One region of the Cellulomonas sp. P5_C5 genome, then DNA from elsewhere that is predicted to be linked to it. Evidence: riboswitches for the same ligand, from Rfam matches in the RefSeq annotation. Region 1 holds a riboswitch; each other region holds the start of a gene.
What was found. Region 1 has a riboswitch for S-adenosylmethionine ahead of ACXJKF_RS03000 (methylenetetrahydrofolate reductase). Riboswitches for the same ligand answer to the same signal wherever they lie in the genome.

Region 1 (4,706 bases):
CGAGCCACGTCTTCAGCGTCGCGTCGAGGTTCGGCTCGTCGGTCAGCGTGTGGGGGACGTGGAACAGCGACGTGGACGTGCCCACGGCGACCGCAGCGGCGCCCAGGCCCTCGAGCTGCTCGAGGATCGCGAGCTTGGCGTCGAGGTCCGCACGCCAGATGTTGTGACCGTCGATGACGCCCGCGACGAGCGTCTTGGTCTCCAGGCCCGGGACCGGCTCGGTGGGCGCGTGGCCGCGCACGAGGTCGATGCCGATGGCCTCGACGTCGGTGGCGGCGAGCACCGGGAGGGCCGCGCCGAGGTCGCCGTAGGGCGCCGCGACGAGGATGGCCGGACGCGTCGGGCGCGCCAGCTCGGTGGCCAGGGCGCGGTACGCCTCGATGACGGAGGCGAGCAGCTGCTCGGCGGGCACCCCGACCGAGTCGGAGACCAGGGCGGGCTCCTCCAGCTGGACCCACGTGGCACCCGCGGCGGCGAGGTCCGTGAGCAGCTCGGCGTACACGGGGAGCAGGTCCGCGAGGCGGTCGATGGGCGCGAAGCCCTCCGGCGCGTCCTCGGTGGCCTTGGCCAGGGCGAGGTACGTGACGGGGCCGACGATGACCGGACGCGTCAGGACGCCGTCCGCGAGGGCCTCCTTGAACTCGCGCACGGGGCGGTCGCTGGCGTAGCGGAACGCGGTCTCCGGGCCGATCTCCGGGACCAGGTAGTGGTAGTTGGTGTCGAACCACTTGGTCATCTCGAGCGGCAGGTCGTCGCCGCGACCGCGGGCCACGGTGGAGTACCCGGCGAGGTCGAGCGCACCGTCGGCGCCGACGACGTCCGCGAAGCGGGCCGGCACGGCACCGACCACGGCGGTCGCGTCGAGCACGTGGTCGTAGAACGAGAACGCGCTGGGGATGGCCGGCACGTCGGTGGCCAGGCCGAGCTCGGCAAGGCGCGTGCGGGTGCGCTTGCGCAGGTCGGCGGCGGTCGCCTCGACCTCGTCGGCCGACGTGCGACCGGCCCAGAACGCCTCGAGGGCCTTCTTCAGCTCGCGCCGCGGGCCGATGCGGGGGTAGCCGAGCACGGAGCTGGCGGGGAACTTCGGGCTGTTCTGGGTCATGTGGTTCAGTCCCTCGTGGATCGGGCGGGGGCCGTGTCCTGCGGCCAGCTGGCCAGGTCGGGAGCTGTCCGAGCTCCGCCGTCGAGGTGTGCACCCTCGAGCAGGTCAAGTGCGGCATGGTGCTGGTTGTACGTGTACAGGTGGACGCCGGGTGCCCCGCCGTCCAGGACGCCGTTGACCAGGTCGACGCTCGCGCGGATGCCCCGGCGATGGCGGTCGAGCTCGTCGTCGGCGGATCCGAGCAGGTCGAGCAGGTCCTGCGGCACGGGGACGCCGGTCAGCTCCTGCATGCGCAGCAGCCGGGCCGGGTCGGTGGTCGGGATGATGCCCGGGATGATCGGGATGATCACGCCGGCCTCCCGGGCCTCCGCCACGATACCGAGATAGTCCTCGGCGTCGTAGAAGACCTGCGTGATCGCGAAGTCGGCGCCGGCCTCCTGCTTGGCCAGCAGGGAGGCGACGTCCTGCGCGCGCGTGCCACCCGTGGCGTGGTTGCCGCGCGGGAACGCCGCGACCGCCACCGACAGCGGACGCACCCGGGCCCGGACCGCCTGCGACGGGCTGTCCGCACACCGCTGCGCCTCGATCTCGCGCAGCAGCTCGACCAGCTCGCCCGCGGTCTGCAGCCCGTCGGGGTGGGCCTCCCAGTTGCTCTGGTCCGTGGGCGGGTCGCCCCGCAGGGCGAGGAACGACCGCAGCCCCTCGTCGAGGAACTCGCCGACGATGGTGGTGATCTCGTCGCGGGACGTCCCGACGCAGGTGAGATGCGCGATCGGGTTCAGCGACGTCTCGCGCAGCAGCCGACGGACGAGCGCGCGCGTGGTCACGCGGGTCTTGCCCGACGCGCCGTACGTGACCGAGACGAAGTCCGGCTTGACGGTCTCGAGCTGCTGGATCGTGGCCCACAGGCGGGGGGCCGCGTCGGGGTTGCGCGGCGGGAAGAGCTCGAAGGAGATGGTCGGCCGGTCGTTGGCCGCGACCGCGCGCCGGCTGGTCGACGCGTGCAGGCCGGGGGTGCGCGGCTCCACGGCGGCGGCGCTCATGGCGCGACCGACCGGGTCGTCAGGCACCGGTGCGGTGCGGGGACACATGACCTGCGGGACATTGCTCACTCCATCGTCCCTGGCGGAAGCACCCACACCCTCGCGAGGAGGGGGGTTGCTGCGGCGTCGTGGAGCCAGGTCTCTCGGCCGCTCTGGATGGTAGGCGTGATGGTAGACCGCAGATCACATGCTGGGCAACGGTGCTCGATGGATGAGACGGCAACGTCCGTGGTGTGTCGGCGCTCCCGTACGCGCCGCACCCGTACGCGCCGCAATCGGTCGTGCACGTCAATCGCACGTGCACGTCAACCGTGCGTGCAGGTCAACCGCCCGCGCCTTTCAACCCGCACGTGCCATTCAACCCGGCACGGTGGGTTCCGCCGAGCATGAGTCAGCGCGCAGCGAGGTGGCCCGCACGCGCGGGCGCCAGCGCGCCGTCGTCAGTGCGGACGGCGAGGGGCGAGGGTGCTCGTGTGCATGCGGCTGCGCTGTGACGGGACGTCGAACCAGGAGTTCGGCGAGCCGGCGGGGACGGACAAGAGCCCGTCCTGCACCGCCTCGAGAATCTCAGCATCGGGGACGACGTTGTCCGCCAGGGCCTCGGCCGCCACGCGCGCGGCATCACGCCGAACGTCGGGGTCGGGCTTGTCCATCATGCCCGGCACTGTAGTCCCGGACCGCGGGCGCTGCCGAGAGCCCTACGGCAGCATCACCCGGCGGGACTAACGATTCACCCGGGGCGCTCCGGGCCCGAGCCGTCGGCCGTCGAGCCGGCTCCTGAGCCGACCGCGGTCGAGCCGATGGATCGTGCTGGCGTGCGGCAGCCGGGCGCCGGGCGGGCGTTCAGGTCACGCCGACCCCTCCTCCGGAGCGACCGTCCCCACTCCCCCGCTGACCACGGGGCACGTCGCCAGGTGGTCGTCGACGACCCCGCAGGCCTGCATCGCGGCGTACGCGGTGACGGGGCCGACGAACCGGAAGCCCAGCAGCTTGAGCTCCTTGGCGAGCGCGCGGCTCTCCGGTGTCTGCGCGGGCACGTCCGCCCAGGAGTCCGGACGCGCCCGCGAGGACGGGGCGGGAGCGTGGGACCAGAGCACCTGGTCGAGCGTGCGACCCGACGCGTGCAGCTCCCGCAGGGCGCGACCGTTGGCGATCGTCGCCTCGACCTTGGCGCGGTTCCGCACGATGCCGGCGTCCGCCAGGAGGCGCGCGACGTCGTCGTCGTCGAACGCGGCGACGACCTCGGGGTCGAAGTCCGCGAACGCCGCGCGGAACGCGGGCCGCTTGCGCAGGATGGTGATCCAGGCGAGCCCGGACTGGAACGCCTCGAGCGCGAACCGCTCGTACAGGGCGTTCTCCCCGTGGACCGGCCGGCCCCACTCCTCGTCGTGGTACTGCTCGTACACGGGGTTGCCGTCGCCGAAGCAGCGACCGGTGCGCGGGACGTCGAGCGAGGTCATGCGCCGAGTCTGCCGCGCAGCACCGACACGGCGGACGCGGCTGTGGGGGAGGCGCGACCGTCGTGGGCTGTGGGCGGCTCAGGATGCGTGCGCGATGAGCTGCTCGATCCCGTCGAGGATGAGCACGGTCCCGAAGTCCAGGTCGTCGTCCACGGGGGCGTCGTCCGGGTAGGAGAACGCGCCACCGGCGGCGGCCCGTCGCAAGGCCGGGTGCTCGTCCGGCGAGGCGAGCGTGGTGATGAGCGCGCCGAGGTCGGGCGCCGGGGCGCCGTCCGCCGTGGTGCCGACGGCCGCGGTCCGCCCGGCGCCGGTCAGCTCCTCGGAGACCCGCAGCCGGTCCAGCGTGTGCGAGGCGAGCAGCCCGATCGCGCCCACCTTCTGGTGCTCGGACAGCGGGGTGCCGTCCAGCGCGGAGAGCATCGCCTCCATCCAGGCGAGCCGTCCCGGGCCCACCGCGTGCAGCACCTGGGACGTGCGGGCGAGCCAGGGGTGCGCGTGCAGGATCGGTTGCTGGACCGCGAGGACCAGCTCGAGCCGTTCGCGCCAGCCGCCGACCTCGGGCCCGACGACGGGGGGCCGCCCGGTCGCGCGGTCGGACATGAGGCTGAGCACCTCGTCCTTGGACGAGACGTAGCGGTAGAGCGACATCGTGGTGAACCCGAGAGACTCGGCGAGCCGCGCCATCGACACGGTCTCGATGCCCTCCGCGTCGGCGAGGGCGATGCCCGCGTCGGCGATCTGCTCGAGCGTGAGGCCCGGTCGGGGTCCAGGACGGCCGGGGTCCGGGGTGCGCCAGAGCACCGCGATCCCGGGCGGGAGGTCCGCCGGGACGGTGCCCGTGCCGGCGACGCGGACGGCGTGCCGACGCGCCTTCTCCGCCTCGCGGGCGGCCTGCTGCTGGGCGAGTGCGGCGGCGCGCTGGGCCTTCTCGGCCTCGCGGAGCTGGCGGGCGGCCTCGCGGACGGCCTGCTGGGCGGCGCGCTCCTGCTCCTTGCGCTGCCGCTCCACCTCCTTGGCCGCGTCCTGCTCGGCGCGCAGGCGGTCGCGCTCGCGGCGCTCGACCTCCTTGGCCGCGTCCCGGTCGGCCTTCTCGAGGTCGCG
Region 2 (4,706 bases), on a different contig from region 1:
TGACGCACCTCGCGCACGGACCCCGGCCGGACGTACTGCCCGCTGTGCGCGTGCGCGATGACCGCGTCGTCGTCCCACGAGTCCCACAGCGCCCGGGCGACCTCGACCAGCTCCGCGGCACGCTCGTAGCGCTGCTCGTACGGCAGGAAGCCGCCGCGGCGGAAGTTCTCCCCCGTGAAGGCGTCGGAGCTGGTCACCAGGTTCCACGCCGCCCGCCCGCCGGACAGGATGTCGAGCGTGGCGAACTGACGGGCCAGCTCCCACGGCTCGTTGAACGTCGTGTTGATCGTGCCCGCCAGCCCGATCCGGTCCGTGACCGCAGCGAGCGCCGCCAGCACGGGCAGCGTGTCGGGCCGGCCCACGACGTCGAGATCGTGGATCTGCCCCTTGTGCTCGCGCAGGCGCAGCCCCTCGGCGAGGAAGAAGAAGTCGAACCGGGCCGCCTCGGCGCGGCGCGCGAGGTACTCGAACGACGCGAAGTCGATCTGGCTGCCGGAGCGGGGGTCGCTCCAGACGGTGGTGTTGTTGACGCCGGGGAAGTGCGCGCCGAGGTGAACCTGCTTGCGTGAGGTGGGGGTACTCATCGCGCGGCTCAGGCGATCGCGGCGTAGCGGTTGGCCGGGTGGCCCAGGCCGAGCTGGTCGCGCAGGGTCGGACCGTTGTAGTGCTCACGGAACGCCCGGGCGGTGCGCAGCATGGGCACGACCCCGTCGACCAGGGCGTCGAGGTCGGTGTGCAGCGAGGACGGGCGGACGACGAACCCGTCCACGGCGCCGATCTCCCACCAGCGCAGGAACGCGTCGGTCAGCTCCCGCGCGGTGCCGACGTGCGTGAGCGAGTCGGTGTCCCACCGGACGCCCTCGAGCTCGGTGAGCAGGTCCAGGCGGGCACGCGCGCTCGCCTGGTCCGGCCCGGTCACCACGAACGCGTCGACGAGGACCCGCAGGTCCCCGGGCTCGCGGCCGGCTGCGACAGCGGCTGCTCGCAGCCGCAGCCGCAGGTCGAGCGCCTCCTCACGGCTGGTGGCGCTGATCCGGACGACGTCGGCGTGCCGGGCGGCGAGGCCGAACGACTCGTCGGAGCTCACGCGCACCACGATGGGCGGCTGACCCTGCGGGGGGCGAGGGGTGATCGACGGGCCCTTGACCGCGAAGTGGACGCCGTCGTGCTCGACGTAGTGCAGCTTCGCGCGGTCGACGTACCGGTGCGTGGCCTGGTCGCGGATCTCCGCGTCGTCCTCCCAGCTGTCCCAGAGCGCCGTGACGACCTGCACGGCCTCCTCGGTCTCGGCCACCGCCGTCGCCTCGGACTGTGCGGGCCTGCGCCCGAAGTGCGCAGCGTCCTGCTCGTCCTGCTCGTCCGCGGACCACCCGAGCTGCCAGCCGGCCCGTCCGCCGCTGACGTGGTCGATCGTCGCGATCGCCTTGGACACGTGGAACGGCTCGGTGTGCGTCGTCGCGACGGTCGGCACCAGGCCGATGCCGCGGGACCGCGGTGCCAGCCGTGCCGCGACGAGCGCGGCGTCGAGGCGCCCGCGCAGCGTCGTGGACCGGGTGGGCTGCAGCGAGAACGAGTCGTCGAACACGACGAGGTCGAGCGTGCCGCGCTGGGCGGTGTCGACGAGGTGCTGGAGCCGCTCGGCGTCGAACAGGCGCTGCGCCTGGGAGCCGTGCGTGCGCCAGGCAGCGGGGTGAGCGCCGGCGTCGCTCAGGTCGACGCCGAGGTGCAGCGGCCGGGGAGAAGACGTGGGGCGTGCCATGGGGGTGTCCGTTCATGAGTCGCGGAGGCGCGCCGCGCCGGTCGCACGGGGGTGCGACGGTCGGTGCGAGGGTGCGTGGGTGCAGGGAGCGCGACGACGCGGCGGTGCCGTCGGTCGTCAGCGGCTGGTCAGGCCTGGCGCAGGGTCAGCGACAACAGCTGAGCGCGCCGCAACGGGCGCCGGGACAGCGGGAGGACACGCGAGAGAGGCCGCCGAGAACCGCAGCGGGCTGTCCGTCCGTGCTCATCGTGCGTCCCTTCGTACCCGCCGGGCGGGCGCTGCGTCGTTGTCGGGCACGAGCGGGTGCTCGTGCAGGACCAGGTCGTCACCCGGGGCACCCCACACGCAGGAGGGTTGCCATCCAGCGAGCCGGGGCTTGTCGCTGGAATTCATGACCTAACAGGTCGGGAAAGTAGACATAGATTCGGGGCGAGTCAATACTCCGAGGCAAATGTCCAGATGGTGGGACGCCCGGTCCCGTCTGGTGGTGGAAGGATGAGCGCGTGCCTCTGACGATCACCATCGCCGACCCCACGTCGCCCGACGTGCTCGCCCTGCTCGGCGAGCACCTCACGGACATGTACGCCACCTCCCCCGCGGAGTCGGTGCACGCCCTCGACCCGACCGCGCTCGCCGCCCCCGGCATCACGTTCTGGACCGCCCGGGACAGCGCCGGCACCCTGCTCGGGTGCGCCGCGCTCAAGGACCTCGGTCCGACGGACGCCGAGCTCAAGTCGATGCGCACCACCGCCGCGGCACGCGGGCAGGGCGTGGCCGCCGCGGTGCTCGCCCAGGTGCTCGCGACCGCCGCGCACCGTGGCATCCGCACGGTGCACCTGGAGACCGGCACGGAGGACTACTTCGCACCCGCGCGGCGCCTGTACGAGCGCGCCGGCTTCGTCGAGTGCCCGCCCTTCGCCGACTACGTCCTCGACCCGCACTCCGTCTTCTACCGCCTGGCGCTCAGCGCGCCAGCCGTGCCCGCCACCGGTCCCAGGGCGGCGCAACCCGCCAGTTGAGGCGCAGCGTGCGCCACGCACGGTCGAACCGGCGCACCCGTTGCGCGTGCCCGCGCAGGGACCGCGCCGACACCCCGACCCGCAGCGCGGGGTCGAACCGGATCCGGCGCCCCGGCCCGAGCGCGAACGCGAGGTCGAGGTCGTCGTGCACCTCCGGATCCTCCCGGCTCACCCGGGAGCGGACCGCGAGCCAGGCCTCCCGGCGCATCGCCATCGACGACCCCCACAGGGCGGTGTGGCCGAGGGCGAGGTGCGCCAGGAGGTAGTACGTGCCCAGGTAGGCGCCCGAGACGCCTGCCCGCAGTGCCACCGGGAGGTCGAAGAACTGCCCGGAGCCCGTCACGGCGTCAAGGCGGGGGTCTGCGCGCATGCACACCGAGATGCGCTCCACCCAGCGCTCGTCCGGCCGCGAGTCGGCGTCGAGCCGCGCGATCACGTCACCGCGGGCGCTGTCGTACCCCGTGGCCGCCGCGGCGGGGATACCGACCCGCGGCTCCGGCACCACCCGCGCGCCCCCGGCCGCTGCGACCGCCGCGGTGTCGTCGGTCGAGCCGTTGTCGACGACCAGCACCTCGTACGGCGCGACCGTCTGCCGGCGCAGCCGCGCGAGGCACTCCGCCAGCGCGACCGCGTCGTCGCGGGCCGGGATGACCACGGACACGCGAACCTCCGGCACGTCGCTCACGAGCGCCGGGCCAGGACCAGCGCGGCGACAACGCTGCCCGTGAGTCCCGCGGCGAGGTCGCCCATCGTGTCCTCGTACCCCACCTGGATCCTCCGGTCGAGCCACGCGTTGCCGGCCCACTCCCCCAGCTCCCAGAGCACGGCCAGCACGGCGCCGAGACCCACGACGACGACCGCGGTCTCGCTGCGCGAGCGAGCCGGCCCGACCACCGACCACGCGCGCAGCGCGAGAAGGCTCATCACCGCGATGAGGCCGGTCGCGGCCGCGTGCACCACCACGTCGAGCCAGCCCACCGTCACGTACCAGTCGAGCTGCGCGGCCCAGGCGGCGGCGAGCAGGGTGCCGCTGTAGGCGACGTCGAGCACGGGCGGGGCACCGATCGCGCGGGGCACCATGCACCCACCGAGGACCAGCAGGAAGAGGGCCGTCGCGACCAGGCCCGAGTGCCACGTGCCGACGAGCACGCTGGCGAGCGCCAGTGCGCGGACGGCGTCACCGGGCACGACCTGCGCGCGACGGGGTGGCGTCGCCGGGTGCCCGACGGGCTCGAGCGGCTCTGCCATGGGTCTGGGCTCCGGGTCGTGTGCCGGCGGTGCGGCACTCCACAGGCACCGGCCGCTGCTCGACCACGCACATGGGCGCCCTCATGATGCGTCACGGAAACCGCGTCCGCACCGCGAGTCCCTTCCTGAGGAACTCTCAGCACCGGGGGCCGCCGCCAGGTGCGCGGTGCGCGGCCCGCCCGCATGGTGGACCAGCCGCGGCGTCCGCCGCGCACCCTGCCCGCGTCTCGGGCCGACCGAAGGACACCCCCATGGGCTCCCGCAACACTCTCGTCCGCTCCCTGCACGACGTCGGCGCCGCGGCGTGGTTCGGGGGGTCGCTCATGGGCGCGGTCGGCCTGAACGGCGCGTCGGCGTCGGTCGCGGACCCGACGGACCGGCTGGGTGTCGCGTCGGTGGGCTGGGCCAGGTGGGCCCCGGTGAACGCCGCCGCCATCGGGGCGCACGTCGTCGGGGGCCTGGGACTCATCGTCGCCAACCGCACCCGCCTGACGGCGCAGCGCGGCGCTGCCACGAACACCGCCGTCAAGGCGCTGCTCACGGCCGCTGCCGTCGGCACCACGGTCTACAGCGGGGTCCTGGGCGCGAAGATCGCCGCAGGGGCCGGCGCACCGGCCGAGAGCGGCGTCACGCCGGCGTCCTCGACGCCGGCGGCCGTCGCGTCCGCCCAGCGTCAGCAG
Region 3 (4,706 bases), on a different contig from region 1:
GACGCCGGCAGCGCGACCCAGTCGTGGAACAGCCGCCCGCTGTCCCCGGGCGACCAGACGGTGGCCCCGGGCAGCGCCAGGGCGTCCGCGAACGTGGCGGTGTCCCGGCCGAGCTTGACGGCGAGCCGGTCCCCGCCGACGTGCGCCGCGAACATGGTCGACCCGACCTTGAGGATCGGCCGCCCCATCATCTGGGCGCGCGTGGCTCCGCGGGCGACCAGGTCGTCCGCCATCGCCTCGTAGTCGCTCTCCTCGGTCATCCTCCGAGCATGCAGCATCCCGGTGACATGCCTACGGTGGCCGGGCGCCGCGGTCAGCAGCCCCGTGAGCGCGCTGGTCGAGGAGGACGCATGACGCACGACGACGACGTCGCCACGGTGGCGGGCCTGATCAAGGACGCGAAGATCGCGATGCTCACGACGGTGGGTGCGGACGGCTCGCTGGTCAGCCGGCCGATGGGCGTGCAGGACGTGGACTTCGACGGGGACCTCTGGTTCTTCGCCGACGCCGACAGCCACAAGGTGCACGAGATCGAGGCGGGCAGCCCGGCGAACGCGGCCTTCGCCGACTCGACCGCATGGGTCTCGGTCTCGGGGTCGGCGGAGGTGGTCCGCGACGTGGCCAAGAACCGCGAGCTCTGGGGCGTGACGGCCGAGGCGTGGTTCCCGGACGGCCCGGAGACCCCCGGCCTGGTGCTCGTGGTGGTGCACGGGCAGACCGCGGAGTACTGGCACGCCAAGGGCGGCCGGCTGACCACCGCGTTCAGCCTGGTCAAGGCCAAGGTCACCGGCGAGCGCTACGACGGCGGGGAGAACGAGACCGTCCAGCTCTGAGCGGCTGCGTCGACGCGCCGAGGTTGACCAGGAGCAGATAGCTGAGCAGGGCGTGCGCGCGAGCGGTGGTCAGCCTGCGAGTGTCCCGAGTGCCTGCGCGAGGTCGTCGATCAGGTCCGCGGGGTCCTCGAGCCCGACGGAGAGCCGCACCGTCGACTCGGCGATCCCGACGGCCGCGCGCCCCTCGGGCCCGAGCTTGCGGTGCGTGGTCGTCGCGGGGTGCGTGACGAGCGACTTGGCGTCGCCGAGGTTGTTGGAGATGTCCACGACCCGCAGCGCGTCGAGGAAGCCGAAGGCGACCTTCTTGGCGACGTCGGGGGTCGCGCCGTCGGGCACGGCGAGGGTGAACGTGACGACGGTGCCGCCCCCGGACTGCTGCGCGAGGGCGAGCGCGTGCTGCGGGTGGGAGGGCAGGTACGGGTAGCGGACCAGGGAGACGCCGGGCTGCTGCTCGAGCCACGTCGCCACCTGCAGGGCCGACGAGGTCTGGTGGCGGACGCGCAGCGACAGCGTCTCCAGGCCCTTGAGCAGCACCCACGCGTTGAACGCGGACAGCGACGGGCCGGTGTTGCGGATGAGGGTCTGCACCGGTCCGTGGATGTACTCGTCGGTGCCCAGGATCGCGCCGCCGAGCACGCGCCCCTGCCCGTCGATGTGCTTGGTCGCGGAGTACACGACCACGTCGGCGCCGAAGTCCAGCGGCCGGGACAGGACGGGGGTGGCGAAGACGTTGTCGACGATGACCGTGGCCCCGGCGGCGTGCGCGAGCCGGCTGACGGCCGCGATGTCCACGAGGTCCTGCATCGGGTTGGACGGGGTCTCGAAGAAGACGACGTCGGCCGGCGTGGCCAGCGCGGCCTCCCACTGGTCGAGCTCGTGGCCGTCGACGTAGTCGGTGCGCACCCCCCACTTCGCCAGGATCTCCTCGAAGATCACGACGGTGGACCCGAAGAGTGCCCGGGCGGAGACGATGCGGGAGCCCGACTCGACGAGGGCGGCGATCGCAGTGAACACCGCGGACATGCCCGACGCGGTGGCGAAGGCCGCCTCGGCGCCCTCGAGCAGGCGCAGGCGCTCCTCGAACGTGGACACGGTGGGGTTGCTGTAGCGGCTGTACAGGAACCGGTCGGCGTCACCGGCGAACGCAGCCTCGGCCTCGGCGGCGTTGGTGTAGACGAACCCCTGCGTGAGGAACAGCGCCTCGGACGTCTCCTGGAACTGGCTGCGGACCAGGCCGCCGCGCACCGCGAGGGTGTCGGGGCGCAGGTCGGAGCGGGGGGAGCGCCGGTCGTCCCAGTCGCCCGGACCGGGGACGCGGCCGGCGCTCACGCCTGCCGCCAGGGGAGCCCGGCGGCGCGCCAGCCGGCGTGGCCGCGGTGACCGTCGGGGCCGACGTCGCCCTCGAAGCCCTCGAGCACGTTGTACGCCGGACCGAGCCCGGCCGCCGTCGCCACCTGCGCGGCCGCGACCGAGCGCACCCCGGAGCGGCAGAGGAACACGACGGGCCGACCGGCGGTGACGCCGGCCTCGGCCAGCTGCTTGAGGAACTGCGGGTTCGGGCGTCCCGACGGGTAGGAGACCCACTCGACCAGGGCCGCGCGCCCGTCGAGGGGTGCGGAGTCGGGGATGCCGACGTAGCGCCACTCGGCGTCGGTCCGGACGTCGACGAGCACCGCGCTCTGGTCGGACGTCAGGAGGTCCCAGGCCTGCTGGGGGGTCAGGTCGCCGGCGTAGCTCATACGGGCCTCGTCTCGTGGGTGGTGGCGGAGGGCAGGATGACGGCCTGCGCGACGATGACGTGCTCGCCGTCGAACGTCGCGGCCGGGCTGCCGTGCAGGACGTAGCCCTCGTCGAGCGCCGCGGTGACGCGGTCGCAGAACGCGGCGTCGTCGGGCCCGGTCAGCAGCCGGTAGCGGCGGACGCCGGGGGGTTGCCCAGGGGGTGGAGCAGTCACTGTCGCCTCCATCGGTCCTGGCGGTAGCACCCTCGGCCGGGCACAGGGTGCCCGCGGGTTGCTGCGGCGTCGTCGAGCCAGATCTCTCAGCCGCTCTGGATGGTGGCCGTGATGCTACGCGCGGCGAGGTGCACGCTCCAAGTGCTGGACAAGCCGTCCCGCCAGGCGAGACGGTTCGCGTGCCGCGTTGACAGTTCGCGGGGGCTGCCGGGACCCTCGTCACAGGTCATGAGCGCCAGCGTCAAGCCCCGGCTCGCTGGCCGGCAACCCTCCTCCGCGGTGGGGTGCCCCGGGTGACGACCTGGCCGCGTCCCGTCCGGGGCGCGGCAAGCGCGGGGTTCCACCACATCGGGTGTCCCCCCGGATCGTGTCGGAGGACCATCATGACCGTCATCGTCGAGCGCCTCTCGTGTGCTTCCGCCGACGAGGTGAGCGCCCTGCTCCCGGTCGTCGGCGGCGACACCACCGTCCCCCTGGTCGACGGCACGCAGCGCGTCTACGCCAACCTCGACTACGCCGCGAGCGCCCCCGCCCTGGAGGCCGTCGCGGCCCGCGTGACCGAGGTGCTGCCGCTGTACGCGTCGGTGCACCGCGGCGCCGGCTACCTGTCGCAGGTGTCCACCGCGCTGTACGAGTCGGCACGCCAGACAGTCGCGCGGTTCGTCGAGGCGCGTCCCGACGACGTCGCGATCATCACGCGGAACACCACGGACTCGCTCAACCTGCTGGCGGGGGTGGTCCCCGACGGCGGCCGCGTCCTCGTCCTGGACGTCGAGCACCACGCCAACCTGCTGCCGTGGGTCCAGTCGAGCGAGCGCCACGGCAACCGCACGACGATCCTGCCGATCCAGCGCACGGTCGCCGCGACCCTCGATGCGCTGCGCGCCGAGCTCGCCCGCCAGCCGTACGCGCTGCTCACGGTCACGGGCGCGTCCAACGTGACGGGGGAGGCGCTGCCGATCGACCAGGTCGTCGCGCTCGCCCACGCCGAGGGTGCGCGGGTGGCCGTCGACGGCGCCCAGCTGGTCCCGCACCGCGGCTTCTCGCTGACCGCCACGGACGCCGACTACGTCGCGTTCTCCGGCCACAAGACCTACGCGCCGTTCGGCGCCGGCGCCCTCGTCGGTCGCCGCGACTGGCTCGACACGGGCACGCCGTACCTCGCAGGGGGAGGTGCGGTGCGCGACGTGCGCGCCGACCGGACCGTCTGGCAGCCCGCGCCCGCGCGGCACGAGGCCGGGTCGCCCAACGTCATCGGCGCGATCGCGCTCGCGGAGGCGTGCGACCAGCTCGCCGCCCTGCCGGCCGGTGCCCTGGCGGCGCACGAGGAGGCACTGCGTGAGCGTCTGGTCGCCGGCCTGTCCGCCATCGACGGCGTCGAGATCGCGCGCATCTGGCCCGACTCCGACGCCCCCGTCGGCGTCCTGACGTTCACGGTGCCGGACCACGACCCGGGCCTCGTCGCGGCGTACCTCGCGGCCGAGCACGGCATCGGGGTCCGCGACGGTCGCTTCTGCGCGCACCCGCTGCTGGCGCACCTGGGCGCGTCGGGCGGCGCGATCCGCGCGTCGGTGGGCGTCGGCACGACGAGCGAGGCGGTCGACCGCCTGGTCGTGGCGCTCCGGCAGTACCTGTCCACCGGTCCCGCCGTCCGGTACGAGGTCGTCGACGGCTGCTGGGCGGTCGTCGAGGACACCCGCCCGCTGCTCGCCGTGCACGGCCTGAACCACCTGGCGGCCACGGCGGCCGCAGCCTGCGGCCCCGCCCTGGACGACTGACCCCACCGTCACGGGCTGCATCTCGGCGGCCGGTTCCGGACGAAGAGGACACAGGGCGCCCTTCTGGGTGCCTGCGCGGTGCGGCGCAGGGGCGTCGGCCGCGACCTTCGTCCGCAGGAGCCACCATGAGGATCCGCCGCA

Region 2: another riboswitch for S-adenosylmethionine. It lies ahead of ACXJKF_RS17130 (LLM class flavin-dependent oxidoreductase); the one in region 1 lies ahead of ACXJKF_RS03000 (methylenetetrahydrofolate reductase).
Region 3: another riboswitch for S-adenosylmethionine. It lies ahead of ACXJKF_RS00470 (aminotransferase class V-fold PLP-dependent enzyme); the one in region 1 lies ahead of ACXJKF_RS03000 (methylenetetrahydrofolate reductase).

The regions. Positions count from the first base shown of each region.
Region 1 is NZ_JBFULY010000002.1:250,632-255,337, forward strand. It holds gene metE (5-methyltetrahydropteroyltriglutamate--homocysteine S-methyltransferase) at 1-1,102, opposite strand, end outside; gene ACXJKF_RS03000 (methylenetetrahydrofolate reductase) at 1,108-2,145, opposite strand; SAM riboswitch class I at 2,213-2,308, opposite strand; gene ACXJKF_RS03005 (hypothetical protein) at 2,586-2,801, opposite strand; gene ACXJKF_RS03010 (DNA-3-methyladenine glycosylase I) at 2,994-3,605, opposite strand; gene ACXJKF_RS03015 (TetR/AcrR family transcriptional regulator C-terminal domain-containing protein) at 3,684-4,706, opposite strand, start outside.
Region 2 is NZ_JBFULY010000025.1:23,241-27,946, forward strand. It holds gene ACXJKF_RS17125 (NtaA/DmoA family FMN-dependent monooxygenase) at 1-584, opposite strand, end outside; gene ACXJKF_RS17130 (LLM class flavin-dependent oxidoreductase) at 593-1,759, opposite strand; SAM riboswitch class IV at 2,037-2,156, opposite strand; gene ACXJKF_RS17135 (GNAT family N-acetyltransferase) at 2,269-2,778, shown strand; gene ACXJKF_RS17140 (glycosyltransferase family 2 protein) at 2,723-3,439, opposite strand; gene ACXJKF_RS17145 (hypothetical protein) at 3,460-4,026, opposite strand; gene ACXJKF_RS17150 (hypothetical protein) at 4,278-4,706, shown strand, end outside.
Region 3 is NZ_JBFULY010000001.1:92,337-97,042, reverse strand. It holds gene ACXJKF_RS00495 (hypothetical protein) at 1-260, opposite strand, end outside; gene ACXJKF_RS00490 (pyridoxamine 5'-phosphate oxidase family protein) at 351-833, shown strand; gene ACXJKF_RS00485 (O-succinylhomoserine sulfhydrylase) at 903-2,162, opposite strand; gene ACXJKF_RS00480 (rhodanese-like domain-containing protein) at 2,159-2,572, opposite strand; partial or broken gene ACXJKF_RS00475 (DUF1737 domain-containing protein) at 2,596-2,799, opposite strand; SAM riboswitch class I at 2,793-2,893, opposite strand; SAM riboswitch class IV at 3,012-3,126, shown strand; gene ACXJKF_RS00470 (aminotransferase class V-fold PLP-dependent enzyme) at 3,171-4,565, shown strand; gene ACXJKF_RS00465 (fasciclin domain-containing protein) at 4,691-4,706, shown strand, end outside.